DNA from 2 places in the Mesorhizobium sp. CO1-1-7 genome. Region 2 is predicted to be linked to the other one. Evidence: riboswitches for the same ligand, from Rfam matches in the RefSeq annotation. Region 2 holds a riboswitch; the other holds the start of a gene.
The links. A riboswitch is a leader RNA that binds a small molecule or an ion and turns the genes downstream of it on or off. The one in region 2 is predicted to bind cobalamin.
Positions count from the first base shown of each region.

Region 1: another riboswitch for cobalamin. It lies ahead of LB516_RS28370 (aromatic ring-hydroxylating oxygenase subunit alpha); the one in region 2 lies ahead of LB516_RS09000 (CbtB domain-containing protein).

Region 1 covers NZ_JAIUHA010000018.1:38-7,227, forward strand. Annotated here, with positions in the region: partial or broken gene LB516_RS28360 (DUF680 domain-containing protein) at 1-166, opposite strand, end outside; gene LB516_RS28365 (DUF680 domain-containing protein) at 235-435, opposite strand; cobalamin riboswitch at 927-1,129, shown strand; gene LB516_RS28370 (aromatic ring-hydroxylating oxygenase subunit alpha) at 1,242-2,489, shown strand; gene LB516_RS28375 (hybrid-cluster NAD(P)-dependent oxidoreductase) at 2,567-3,667, shown strand; gene LB516_RS28380 (PqqD family peptide modification chaperone) at 3,809-4,240, shown strand; gene LB516_RS28385 (serine kinase) at 4,273-5,322, shown strand; gene LB516_RS28390 (glycosyltransferase family 2 protein) at 5,319-6,071, shown strand; gene LB516_RS28395 (glycosyltransferase family 2 protein) at 6,073-6,750, shown strand; gene LB516_RS28400 (nucleotidyltransferase family protein) at 6,750-7,190, shown strand, end outside.
Region 2 covers NZ_JAIUHA010000003.1:494,227-501,416, reverse strand. Annotated here, with positions in the region: gene LB516_RS09010 (MFS transporter) at 1-891, shown strand, start outside; gene LB516_RS09005 (aromatic ring-hydroxylating oxygenase subunit alpha) at 895-2,070, opposite strand; cobalamin riboswitch at 2,214-2,413, shown strand; gene LB516_RS09000 (CbtB domain-containing protein) at 2,449-2,628, shown strand; gene LB516_RS08995 (CbtA family protein) at 2,644-3,447, shown strand; gene cobU (bifunctional adenosylcobinamide kinase/adenosylcobinamide-phosphate guanylyltransferase) at 3,440-3,955, shown strand; gene cobO (cob(I)yrinic acid a,c-diamide adenosyltransferase) at 3,957-4,571, shown strand; gene cbiB (adenosylcobinamide-phosphate synthase CbiB) at 4,568-5,542, opposite strand; gene cobD (threonine-phosphate decarboxylase CobD) at 5,541-6,587, shown strand; gene LB516_RS08970 (tyrosine phosphatase family protein) at 6,584-7,093, shown strand; gene LB516_RS08965 (creatininase family protein) at 7,094-7,190, opposite strand, start outside.

The DNA.
Region 1 (7,190 bases), on a different contig from region 2:
GCGCCGAGGTGGCCGGAGCCGACTTGCCGATCGACGCGGTGTTCGAATTGTCGGTCGAAGCGGCAGCAGCCTGGTTGGCGCCGTTGGAGCCATAGTTGTCGCTGCCCGCGAAAGCGCTGCCGGAGAGGGCCAGAACGGCGGCGGCAGCAATGAGGATCTTGTTCATTTTAATACTCCTGAATTTGTAGGTCCACCAGCGCGGCAGGGTCACCCGCCGCGTGCCGGGGATGGCTATTAATTGTTGCCGAAGAGGTTGTGGTCGGCGCCCGTCACAGGCGTCTGGGCAGCCGGCTCCGACTTCTTGGTCGAAGCGGTGTAGGAGCTGTCGACAGTGGCCGTGGGGGTCGCGGCGTTCGAACCATAATGGTCGCTGCTAGCGAAGGCGCTGCCGGAAATAGCCAGAAGGGCGGTGGCAGTGAGAATGATCTTTTTCATTTTTGTACTCCAGTATTTTTCCCGTCCGTCTAGCGGCGTGTCTTGGGATTAAATCGCGTCGTTCGGACAGCCCCGATGTGGGAGAGCCCCCTTGCCGTTTCCAATCACGAAGTTGTTCAGCGTGGACCATGACTCCACCACTTGAAATTGTACCAACGCCTTCTACATGTCTTATTTTTCCATTTGATATCAAATAGTTGCATAAGATCACGACCCGATCACCAACTGTGTCGGAAGGCTGGGCGTTCACACCGTCCTGCACGCACCGTCAACAGAAACGAACCGTTCGGTTCGATTTTAGACTCTGCTAATAGTCACTTTTCGAAACCATTAACCCTTTTCCGGCCCGCTGAGGGTCGAAAACGGTGCCCGCGCATCTGGCGAGAAGAGGCGATTCCCCCGCTGCAACCGCGCCGGGACGATCCCGCGTACGTGTCGCGCCGCATGGATGCGATGTCGCTTTCGTGCCGATGTCGCAAACCCTGTCGTGATTAGATCGAGCGATCTCAGGTGCCGCTGCGTGACGACGGAGCGGAGAATTGGGAAGCCGGTTAGATTCCGGCGCTGCCCCCGCAACGGTGGTGGAGTTCAAGTCGCAACGGGAGACCACTGGGCGAAAGCTTGGGAAGGTGTCGCGATGGTCCGCCAGGACAACTCCAGAGCCCGGAAACCAGCCCGAGATCGCTAGAACTCGACTGATCGCGGTGGGCGGTCAAGGGGCGGATGGTGTTGTCCGGCTTTCGCCGGCTTGCGCCCAGTCCTTCCTCCATCACCACCAGTTCAGTCCTTGAAAATGAGGACAGGACATGGACGCGCGCAACGACATGCTGAGGCTTTTGAACGGCCGCAGACAGGGCCTTTCGCTGGAACAGCCCTTCTATACCGACCCGGACTACTTCAAGCTTGACATGGAACTGATCTGGTATCGCGACTGGCTGTTCATCGGCCATGATTGCGAGTTGCCCAAGCCGGGCAGCTTCATCACCGTGCAGATCGGCGACTATCCGGTCGTGCTGGTGCGCGATCAGCAGGGCAAGATCAACGCTTTCCACAATTCCTGCCGCCATCGCGGCAGCCGCGTCTGCAACACCGACAAGGGCATGGCCGCCAAACTGGTGTGTCCCTATCACCAGTGGACCTACGAACTCGACGGCCGGCTGCTGTTCGCCCGCCAGATGGCCGATGGGTTCGACAAGAGCCAGTTCGGGCTCAAGCCGGTCGCCTGCGAAAGCGTCGCCGGCTATGTCTTCATCTGCCTGGCCAAGGAGCCCGCCGACTTCGCGCCGATGCGGGCGATGATCGAGCCCTATCTCCAGCCGCACCGGCTGAGCGAGGCCAAGATCGCCTTCGAGAGCACGATCATCGAGAAGGGCAACTGGAAGCTGGTCTGGGAAAACAACCGCGAATGCTACCATTGCGCGGGCAACCATCCTGAGCTGTGCAAGACCTTCCCGGAAGCGCCGACCGTGACCGGCGTGCAAGGCGCCGACAGCGATCCGGAGATGCTGGCCCACTGGGCGAAGTGCGAAGCTGTTGGCCTGCCCAGCAAGTTTCGCATCGACCCGGCCGGACAATACCGCGCCACCCGCGCGCCGCTGCTGCGCGATGCCCAGAGCTACACGACGACCGGCAAGCGGGCGGTGAAGAAGAACCTGTCCGACAGCGTCTCGGCCGACCGGATCGGCACGCTGATGCACTATCACTACCCGACAACCTGGAACCATATCCTCGTGGATCATGCGGTGACGTTCCGCGTGCTGCCGGTCAGCGCCACGGAAACAGCGGTTACGACCAAATGGCTGGTCCACAAGGATGCCGTGGAAGGCGTCGACTACGATCTCGCCGAACTCACCCATGTCTGGACCGAGACCAACGACCAGGACCGCCGCATCGTCGAGGAAAACGCCTTCGGCATCCTGTCGCCGGCCTACGAGCCCGGTCCCTATTCGGAGCTGCACGAGGGCGGCGTCATCCAGTTCGTCGACTGGTACGCGCGCTTTATCGGCCCACGGCTTTCCGAAGACGGCCGGCCTGCTCTGCGCAGTGTCGCCTAGCGCATGTCGGCCAAAACTGTGCAGCGGCTTTGGGATCACGACACGCCCAAAATGAAAGGTATGCAGGGATGAACGCCATGACTGATCTTGGGCTCTATCGCCACCTCGACCAGATGGCGCCGTGGAACGACAGGCTGCAGGTGCTGGAAGTAACCGGCGTCAGCGACGAGGCGCCCGACGTCAAGACCTTCACCTTCCGCTCCGACAACCAGACCTGGTTCCGCTACAAGCCGGGCCAGTTCGTGACGCTGGAATTGCCGACACCGGACGGCCCGCTGATGCGCACCTACACGCTGTCATCATCGCCGTCACGGCCATTCTCGATCGCGGTGACGGTGAAGGCGCAGGCGGGCAGCGTCGGCACACGCTGGATGTTCGATCACCTGACGCCCGGCTCGCACGTCAAGGCCTATGGACCGGGCGGCGGCTTTTCGCTGCACAGCCACCCGGCGGCGAAATACCTGTTCATCTCGGCCGGTTCGGGCGTGACGCCGATGATGTCGATGCTGCGCTGGCTGAACGACTGCGCGCCATGGACCGATGTCGGCTTCGTCAATTGCGCGCGGCGCCCGGAAGAGATCATCTTTCGCAAGGAACTCGAACTGCTCGGCGGCCATATGCCGGGCCTGTCGCTCGGCTTCATGATCGAGGAGCGGTCGAGCCGCGAGGGCTGGTACGGCCATATGGGCCGCATCGACGCCATCCGGCTGCCGCTCCTGGCGCCCGATTTCCGCGAACGCGAAATCTTCTGCTGCGGCCCCGACCCTTTCATGCGCGCCGTGCGCGGCATGCTGGAGGCCGCCGGGTTCGACATGGCAAAATACCATCAGGAGAGCTTTGCCGCGCCGGCGATGGAGGAAATCCCAGCGCCGTTTGCCTCGCCGGCTGAAGACGGCGCGGCGATTTGCGTCGAAGCCGCGACGCCGATCCGCTTCGCGCTTTCGGATGTCGACGCCGACTGTGTCGCCGGCCAGACCGTGCTGCAGACGGCGCGCGCCTCGGGTGTGCGAATACCGGCCGCCTGCGAATTCGGCCTTTGCGGAACTTGCAAAGTGAAGAAAGTCTCCGGCAGCGTCGAGATGAGCCACAATGGCGGCATCCTCGATCATGAGATCGATGATGGCTTCATCCTGGCCTGTTGTTCCAAGCCATTGTCGCCGCTTGAAATCGAGGCTTGATCCGCCCGGCTTTCGACTGAACCCGGAAATGGTCCCGCGTTGCCGGCAAAGGTTACCTTGCCAAGGAAGACCTGAAAGTTTACAGGCGTTGTTGGTGGAAGCGGTCCTGCTGGCGGGCAGGAAATGCAGGACGGGGCAACAATGACGCATGACTCCCACGCCTATGCGGTAGCGAGCCGGGATATCGTTTTCGAATCTTTCGATGGCGAGGCCGTGGTGCTCAATCTTGCCAATGGCAAATATTTCGGCTTTTCCGATTCCGGCAGCAAGGTATGGCAGGCGCTTTCATCCGGCGCGGACGCCCAGGCTCTGGTCGGGCTGAGCGCCGGCGGCTCGACAATAGGCCAGGCCGAACTCGAACGCTTCATATCGCAATTGCTCGAATTGGGTTTGCTGGTGCGCTTGGACGCGGCGGCGCAGCCTTTGCCGGGCGATTTGCCTGCCGAGCTTGCCGCCACGAACGAGCCGCTCAATGTGAGCATTCACGACGACCTCGCCGACCTGATCGTCGTTGATCCCATCCACGAGGTCGAGGAACCCCTCGGCTGGCCGGCGGTCAAGCAGGCTTCCTGACGGGGCGGCCGCAGCGTGATGGAAGGCGATTGATGCCGCGCGTCACGCTCGAAACCTTGCCGGATTACGCCAGGTATCTCATCGCCGCCGCTGAAGGCGCGGCCGCGTACTATCCGACCATGCGAAAGGTTCGCCTGCCCTGGCTTGAACTGACCGCGCATCTCGGTCACGGCGTGCTTGCCGATGCATTGGGCCATGCTTTCATCGAGCCCGCGCATGATCAGCCGGCACCGTCCACGGGTCGCATCTTCATCGCGCATCCCGGCATTGACGGCATCCCGGAGCCGGCGCACTGGGGCGATGCCCATTTCACCGAGCACGGTTTTGCCAAACGGCTCGCCGAAGCCGGTTTGCGCGGGCACCATTTCCACGACCTGGATTTCTGGCAGGTCTACGATCCGCACCGCCGCGTCGGCGTGCAGCTGATGGCCTCGGCCGATGCCTTTCCGCCCTGGGAGCCGGGAGCACCGCTGCGCGCCTTCCTGCACTGGGAATATGCCGCGCGCGGCATGCGGCTGACGCATGCCGGCACGCTTGGCATCGACGGCAACGGTATTCTGCTTGCCGGCTCGGGCGGGGCCGGGAAATCGGGGACCGTCGCCGCCGGCCTGCTTAACGGGCTCGACAGTGTCGGCGACGACTATGTGCTGATCGATCTCACCGACGGCGTGACCGCGCGCCCCCTTTTTTCGACGTTGAAGCAGGACACGGAAGGTTTCGCCCGGCTGGGCCTGCGGCAGCGGCTAACGGCGCAAGGCCCGCTGAACTGGCAAGGCAAGCACACGTTCCATATTCATGATATCGCGCCTCGGCCGGTGCCCGCCATGCTGGACATCGTCGCGCTGGTGGTGCCACATATCAGCGGAGGCGGAGCAAGTTCGATTATGCCGGTGTCGCGCAGGGATGCCATGATTGCCTTGGCGCCGTCCGGCATCGCCCAGATGCCGGGCGAGCGCGAAAGCGGCTTTCGCTTCTTCAGCGAATTGACGCGCCACCTGCCGTGCTTCCGTTTGTCCCTCGGCATCGACCCGGCAGAGATCGCCCGCACGATCGAGGATTTCCTGACACGAGGCGCCCGGTGAAGCTCAGCGTGATCATGCCTGTGTACAATCGCGAGCGCTATGTCGTCTCGGCGCTGCGCTCGCTCGTGCGGCAGCAAGATGCCGCCGATCTCGACATCATCGTGATCGACGACGGCTCGACCGACGGGTCGCCGGAGGCCGTGCGTTCGATGATGGCCGAGAACCCCTGCATTCGTCTTTTCCGGCAAGAGAACATGGGCGTGACCCGGGCTCGCAACGCTGGTCTCAGACTGCTCACGCCGGAAACGGAGCTCGTGTCGTTCCTCGATTCGGATGATGTCTCGCCTGCGGGACGATTCAAGGCCGATATCGCATGCTTTGACGCCGACCCCGCTCTGGAGCTTACCTATTCCCTGATGATGATGGTCGAACACATCGACGACGATCTGCTGGAACCCTGCCCCGGCAGCCATTTCATGACCGTGCGGGGAATTCATCTGTCGTCAGGCATTTTCTCGCGTAAGCTCATCGAACGGATCGGCGGCTTCGACGAGGCCTTCGGCCAGGCCGAAGACACCGACTACCTGCTGCGCACCTTTGAAAGCGGCCCCAGATTCGTCCTGCCGGATACCGTATCGCTTTACTACCGACGTCATCCCGGCAACATGACAAAGCAGGTCGACACATCCCTTCGGGAATTCTTGCGGGCCATCCACAAATCGATGAAACGGCGCAAGGCCGACCCTTCACTGCGCGGGATCGAAGGCATCTTCGATGTCAAAGAACTCGCCAACTGGCGCTTCATGTAGCATGCGGAGCTATGGCGTCGTCATACCGGCCTTCAACGCCAGCGGCACCATCGCCGAGACGCTGCGATCGGTCGCGGCGCAGACAGTGCGGCCTGAGCTGGTGGTGATCGTCGACGATGGATCCAGCGACGATCTCGCGGCGGCGATCGGCGGAACGGACCTGCCGCTGCAATTGCTGCGCCAGGCAAATGCCGGACCTGGGAGCGCCACGACAAGGGGCATCGCCGCCTTGTCGACGCCGCTCATTGCAACGCTCGATGCCGACGATCTGTGGCTGCCGAGCAAGGCCGAAACACAGCTCGCGCATCTCGAAAGGCATCCCGCAACGTCGGGCGTTTTTTGCCATTTGCGAAACTTCCGCAATGACCGGCCCGATGCACCCGAGGACGCGATCGTACCCGGTTGGTCGCGGACCACGATGCTGATCCGGCGCGAGGCCGCCGAGACCGTCGGACCAATCGTCGATCCGCCGGGCGGCCGCGGCGAAATGATCGACTGGATCGCGCGGGCACGCGAGACGGGCCTTGCCCTCGACATGGTGGAAGAGGTGCTGGCGCTGCGCCGCATCAGGCCCGGCAGCCTGTCCTATGGCCGCGATGCGGCGCGCGACCGCGGCTATCTCGAAGTGGCGCGGCTCGCCATGCTGCGACGGGCCCGGAACAAGGCCGGCGCGGGCTGATGGCGGGCATTCGCCGCATCAGCCGACGTTTCCCGGACTATGGCTGGTCCTGGCCGACGGGCGGGCTCGACCAACTGCTCAAGGCTGCCCTTCTTGTCGATGAGGACGCGGCCGCCGGTTGCGCCATGCAGTGGCTAAGCGCGAACGACATCGATCTTGTCTCCTTCAGGGAACACCGGCTGCTGGCCGCGATCTGCGATCGGTTCGGCCGGAAATTGGCCGGCCAATCCGCCTATCCGCGCCTTGTCGGCCTGCAAAAGATGCTGTGGACCAAGTCGCGCATGGCGATGCGCGAGGCCGAACCGGCGCTGCAGGCGATGACGGATTCCGGCTGCCTGGTGATGCTGATCAAGGGTGCCAGCCGCATTGCCTTGAACGCCTCGGCGCAGCGTGGCCGGGTGGCGCACGACATCGACATATTGGTGCGGCCGCAGGACATG
Region 2 (7,190 bases):
CTCGCCGGGCAACTGGCCGGGATGCTGTGCCGGGTGATGGGCGCCAGCGCGCTGTCGATCACGCTCAACCTCTACATCATGGATCACATCCGCAAGACCGATTTCATGCAGGCCGAATCGCTGCGCATGGCGTGGTCGATGGTTGCCTGGACCTGCGGGCCGACGCTCGGCATTTTTCTCTATACGCGCTTCGGCATTTATGCCGCGCATGGCGCGGTGGCGGTGTTCGCCATGGCCTTGCTGGCGCTGTTCTGGACCTATCGGCTGAGCGACAACCAGTCGATCCGCCCGGGCAAGACACGACCGGCCAATCCGCTCGCCAATATCGGCCGCTTCGTCGCCCAGCCGAGGCTGAGATTGGCCTGGCTGATCGCCTTCGGCCGCTCCTGCTTCTGGACGACCTTCTTCGTCTATGGACCGCTGTTCATGGTCATCACCGGCGAGGGCGAATTGGCCGGCGGCCTGCTGGTCTCGGCCGGCAACGCGCTGCTGTTCATGGCGATCTTCTGGGGCAAGGCGGGGAAACGCTTCGGCGGCCGCAGGACCATGACTTTTGCCTATTTCGCCATGTCGGCGACGCTGCTGGCGGCCGGTGCCGTGGGCGAAACCGTGCCGTTGCTCACCGGTGCCTTCCTGCTGTGCGGCGCCTTCTTCACCATCGCGCTCGACGCGCTGGGTTCGACCGCCTTCATGCGCTCGGTGCGCTCCTATGAGCGCGCGCAGATGGCGGCGGTCTACCGCACCTATCTCGATTTTTCCGAACTGACGCCGCCGCTGGTCTATTCGGTGGTGCTGGCCTTCTTCGGTCTGGGCTCGGTGTTCGTCACGCTCGGACTGCTTGCCGCGTTTTGCGGCTTCATGACCTGGCGATATCTGCCGAAGTCGCTGTGATCTTCAGGCCTCGGGTGAGCGCGCAGCGTGCCGTTCGCGCACCCAATCGTGGAAGCGGTGAAGGTCGTACTCCTCGGGCATCAGCACGCCAGCTGTATGACGCATCGAGCGCAGGCCCTTCTGGTTGACCTCGCAGATTGCCGCGTCCTCCTCCAGCACCTGTGTGCCGAAGGCAACGATGTTGTCGATGTCGGTCTCAGCGAGCGCCTCGGGCGCGAACAGCCATTCCGCGGTCAATTCGGTCTGTTCGGGACCGAGCGGCGTAAGCCGCACGGTCCTGACATAGTCGACATGGCCGACGATGAACATCGACGGCAGGCTGGTAGCATAGGTCTGACCGGCGCTGCGTTCCGCCGGCGTCAAGCTCGGGAAGATCGGCCCGTGCGTCTGCCCATCACGCGACCATGTCTCAGCCCCGGCGCGCAGGCCGCCGGAAAATTCTGGCGCGTCATTGTCGGCGTGGCGGAGCCATTCGGGATCGTCATGCCGGCTCGTCAGGCCGCGGCCATAGATCGGCACCAGCCGCGACAGGTCCTTGTGGACGCCCGGGCAGTGCAGGCACTCGTTGAAGTTTTCCCAAAAAATCTTCCAGTTGCAGTTCATCACCTTGCGCAGCACTTGCCCTGATACCAGCGTTTCCAGCGGCCAGTTGCCGAAGTCGCCGGAGGCCGGGTCGAAGGAGGATTGCGCCGAGCTCGCGGCATCTTCCGCAAGATTGACGAAGACGAAGCCCCGCCACACCGAGAGCGCGACGCGATAAAGCGGGTGATCGGCCTTGTCGAAGCCGTCAGGCAGCGATTTCGACGGCACGCGCACCAGATCGCCACGCAGCGAATAGGACCAGGCATGATACGGGCAGGTGATCAGCCGCGCCTTCAGCCGGCCCTGGCTTTCCTGGCAAAGCTGCGAGCCGCGATGCCGGCAGGTGTTGTGGAAGGCATGCAACTCGCCGGTGTCGTCGCGCAGCAGGAGGATTTCCTGCGTACCGACGCGGAAGGTGCGGAACGCCAAAGGCTGGGCAAGGTCGGCCTCGCGGCAGACGAGCAGCCAGTTCCTGTACCAGATGGCGTCGAGATCGCGCTGATAGTTGTCCTGGTCCCAATAGGCCGACGAGGGCAGCGTCGGCTCGGTTCGAGTCAGGCCGTTATAGGGCACGCACTCGCTGGCATTGGGCTGCATGGCTGGCTTCCCGTGAGGGGTGCCAGCCGACACCCGGCCATGAAGTTTGTCAATCGGGACGGGGTGAGGACAGCTTCGCCGATACGGCGCTCCTGCGCTGGCGGCTGTCGGAATTTGGTTTGCCGGGCGCGGCGAATTTCCCTATAGTCACCGATGTCGTCGGTTCCTTTTTGGAGCCAAGAGGGAATGCGGTGCGGGCAGGAATTCCTGCCCAATGCCGTGGCTGCCCCCGCAACTGTGTGCGGTAGTCCTCTCCATATGCCACTGAAGATTTTTCTTCGGGAAGGTGGGGAAGGGCGCTTATCCGCGAGCCAGGAGACCTGCCGGCGACAGGAAACTGACTTCGATGCCCTCGGGTGGAGGGCGAAAGGACAAGACATGACTACCGCTTCCGTCTCCCTCGGCGCCTCCGTCTCCTCGCAGTCGCGCTTCATGCAGCTTGCGCTCGCGGCGCTGCTCGGCATCTTCGTCGTCGGCTTTGTCGGCTTCTCGCATATCGATGCGGTCCACAATGCTGCCCACGACTATCGCCATTCGATGGCGTTTCCCTGCCACTAACGAGGATCCGACATCATGAATCTGTTTCGCAACGTCGTGTTCGTCGCGGCGATCGCGGGGCTCGTGGCCGGTGTCGTTCTCGCCTGCATGCAGGCCTATGCCACCGTGCCGCTGATCCTCAAGGCGGAAGTCTACGAAAGGGCCGGCGGCGGCCACCACCATGATCACGCGGCCGCACCAGCGGCGACCAATGATGCCATGAGCACGGTGGCGCCCGCTGGGAATGCCATGAGCTCTGCCGCGCCCGCGGGCACCGATGCCGTGACACCGGCGGAGGAAGACGAAGGCTGGGCGCCGGCCGACGGTTTCGAGCGTTTCGCCTTTAGCGTGGTTGCCAATATCGTCACCGGCATCGGCTTCGCACTGGTCCTGGTCGCGGTTTCCGAGTTCTTCGGCGGCGTCGGCAACTGGCGCCAAGGTGTGTTCTGGGGCTTGGCCGGCTTTGCCGTGTTCACACTGGCACCGGGTCTCGGACTGCAGCCGGAACTGCCGGCAATGCCGGCGGCCGATCTTCTGCCGCGCCAGATCTGGTGGACGGCGACGGCGGCCGCGACCGCGATCGGCCTAGGCCTGATCGTGTTTCGCAGATCGCTGCCATTGACCATCCTCGCCGTCTTGCTGATCGTCGCGCCGCATGTCGTCGGCGCGCCGCAGCCCGACAGTTTCGAAACACCGATCCCGGAAGGCCTGCACCATCAGTTCGTGGTGGCGGTGACGGTGACCAATCTGGTGTTCTGGCTGGTGCTCGGCGCGATCGTGGGCGTGGTGCGCAGGCGCTTCACCGGCATGGCGACCAGCCTGCGCGACAGCTTTGCCTGATCGCGGCAGGCTGACCTTCATCATCGGTGGTGGGCGCTCCGGCAAGAGCGCGCACGCCGAAACCCTGATGACGGCATTGCCCTCGCCATGGGCCTATATCGCCACGGCGCAAGCCCATGACGACGAGATGCGCGAGCGCATCGCGCTGCACCGCTCGCGGCGCGGTGAGGGCTGGTCGACCACCGATGCGCCACTCGACCTCGCCGAAGCGCTGGAGGCGTTGCCAGACGGGCAGCCGGTGCTTGTCGACTGCCTGACGCTGTGGCTGACCAACCACACGCTGGCCGATCACGACGTCGAGGCCGCGTGCCGGCGGCTGGCGGACGTGCTGTCTCGGCCGCGCGGACCGTGGTTCGTGGTAACGAACGAGGTCGGGCAAGGCATCGTGCCCGACAACGCGCTGGCGCGTCGGTTTCGTGACGATGCCGGCCGGCTCAACCAGCGGGTCGCCGCGATTGCCGACACGGTGCTGCTCATGGTGGCGGGGCTACCGCTCAAGGTGAAGTGAAATGACCGATATCGACGACAAGGATGAAGAACGCCATCGCGCCAAGATGGCCAAGCGCAAGGCGGTGCAGGACGCCGAGGTTGCGGGCAAGACGATCGAGAAGGGGTTGCTGATCGTCAACACCGGTCCCGGCAAGGGCAAGACCACGGCCGCCTTCGGTCTTGCGCTGCGCATGCTCGGCTACGGCAAGCGCGTCGGCGTCGTCCAGTTCATCAAGGGCAAATGGCACACCGGCGAGAAGGAGGCCTTTGCCGTCTTTGGCGACCGTGTCGTCTGGCACGCAATGGGCGAGGGTTTCACCTGGGAGACGCAGGACCTGAAGCGCGATATCGCTGCCGCCGAGGCCGCCTGGGCCAAGGCTCTGGAATTGATCGCCGACCCCTCGATCAGCCTTGTCGTGCTCGACGAGCTCAACATTGCCTTGCGCTACGACTATCTCGCTCTCGACAAGGTGGTTGCGGCGCTCAAGGCTCGCCGCGAAGGCCTGCATGTCGTCGTCACCGGCCGCAACGCCAAGCCGGCACTGGTCGAGGCGGCGGACCTGGTCACCGAGATGGGGGTGACAAAGCACCATTTCTCGGCTGGCGTGAAAGCGCAGCAAGGCATCGAGTTCTAGAAAACCAGAACGGCGATCAGCGCGACAAGGCCGAACAAGCCGATCAGCAGGTAGTCCGCGACCCGGTAAAGCTTGAGCGCCCGCCTGATATCGCCGCTGTCGACATCGCGGCGGCCGCCTTCGCCCATGAAGATGTCGTCGACCATGACACCGCCATAGCTGCGTGGTCCGGCGAGCGCCAGCCCGAGCGCGCCGGCCATGGCCGCTTCCGGCCAGCCGGCATTGGGCGAGCGGTGTTTTTTCGCGTCGCGCCTCACCGCCTGCCAGGCGTCGCGGGGGTCGGCGCCCTCGACCAGGAGGGAAGCGAGCACGATCAGCAGCGCCGTCAGCCGCGATGCAGGCAGGTTGATCCAGTCGTCGAAGCGCGCCGCCGCCCAGCCGAAGGCCTCATGGCGCGGAGTCCGGTGGCCGACCATCGAATCGGCGGTGTTGGCCGCCTTGTAGGCCGCGCCGCCGGCGAGCCCTCCGACCCCGGTCCAGAAGGCGGGGGCGACGATGCCGTCGGAAAAATTTTCCGCCAGGCTCTCGATCGCCGCGCGGCAGACGCCGGCGCGGTCGAGCGTCTCGGGATCACGGCCGACGATCCGCGAAACGGCGGCTCGGCCCATGTCGAGGCCTCCGCTGTCGAGCGCGTCGGCGACGGCTTCGACATGTTCGTAAAGGCTTTTCTGCGACAGAAGCGATGTCGCCAGAAAGACGGCAACGATCCACCCCAGGGGGACGAACCAGAGCAGAACAAGCTGCACGCAAAGGCCCGCTATCGCAGGCACCAGCACGATGACCAGAAGCGCCTGGACACCACGTTGGCGACGCAACGCGTCGGGATCAGTGGCGCGGTTGAGCCGCAAGTCGAGAAAGGATATCAGCCTGCCGAACCATGTCACCGGATGGCCGATGGCGCGAAACAGCCAGTCGGGATAACCAAGGGCGAATTCGACAATTAATGACAGGAAAGCGATCAGGACTGACATGAAGCTTCTTGAAGGAGCGGTGGACCATGGTGGAAGTCTTGGCCGGGCAAGGGCGCTTTTCCCCAATGCCGTGCTGCCTTTCGTCGACCTCTCGACCGGTATCAATCCGCACTCCTACCCGCTTTTCGACCTGCCCGCCACCTCGCTGTGGCGATTGCCAGAGGCCGCGCGTGGACGCGAACTGATAGAGATCGCGGCCAACACCTATGGCGCGCCTTCCCCAGCAAGCGTGGTGGCGGCCCCTGGCACACAGATCCTGTTGCCGCGCGTCGCCTCGCTGGTGAGGCCCGGCAAGGCAATGGTGCTGGGGCCGACCTATGCCGAACACGCCCGGGCGGCGGCGATTGCCGGGCACGACGTGGTCGAGGTCAGCGATTTCGCGGCGCTGGCGAAAGCCGACCTCGCCATCATAGTCAATCCGAACAATCCCGATGGGCGCGTCGTCGAGCGCGACCGGTTGCTGGTGCTGGCCGCTGGACTTCGCGCCAAGGGCGGGCTGCTGGTCGTCGACGAGGCGTTCATGGATGTCGGTCCATGCGAGCACAGCCTCGCCGGCGATGTCGGCCAGGGCGGCATCGTCGTGCTGCGTTCGTTCGGCAAGTTCTTTGGTTTGGCCGGCCTGCGGCTCGGGTTCGCGCTTGCCGAAGCGCCGACGGCTGAACGGCTGGACATGCAGTTCGGGCCGTGGGCTGTCGCAGGACCGGCCTTGGAATACGGCATCCGCGCGCTCGCCGATCTCGATTGGCAGGATGCGATGCGGGCCTCGCTGGCGGAAGCGACGGTGCGGCTCGATGCGCTGTTTAGCCGTTTCGGCGTTCCCGTCGCGGGGGGCACCACGCTGTTCCGCTATCTCAGCCTGCCCGATGCCGGCGGCCTGTTTTCCGGCCTTGGCCAGAGCGGTATCCTGCTGCGGCATTTCTCCGAACGGCCGCATGCCTTGCGCGCCGGACTGCCGGGGAGCGAGGAGGAGTGGCGCAGGATCGAATCCGCCCTTGCCGATTGGGCGTCGCGGCGCGAGGATCGGTCGAAAGGTTTCAAACAATGATCCATGTCTGCTCACTGGCGAAAATCGAGGAAGTGGTGGCCAGGACCGGCGCCGACCGCATGCTGTCGCTGCTCGCCGCCGGAACGGACGTAGTCCGACCGGCCTCGATCACAAGGGAAAACCATCTGCACCTGGTCATGCACGACATCGCCGTGGCGCAGGACGGCATGACCATGCCGGGCGAGGAGCATGTCCGTAACCTGCTCGATTTCGCACGCCGCTGGGACCGGGCGAAACCAATGCTGGTGCACTGCTATGCCGGCATCAGCCGTTCGACCGCCTCGGCCTATATCATCGCCGCGGCTTTGGCGCCGAAACGCAACGAGGTGGAACTGGCGCGGACGCTGCGAGCGCTGTCACCTTCGGCGACGCCCAATCCGCGGCTGATCGCGGTGGCCGACGCGCTGCTCGAGCGCAACGGCCGCATGATCGAGGCGATCGAGTCGATCGGGCGCGGCGCCGACGCCTTTGAAGGCACGCCGTTCGCCCTCCAGATCGACGGTTAGCTATTTCAGCCACTCCGCGAGCTTGGCCTTGCGCACATCCCGCACCAGGTTGATGAACCCGTCAGCCTGATATTCCGCGGTCAGCCGGCCTTTCTCG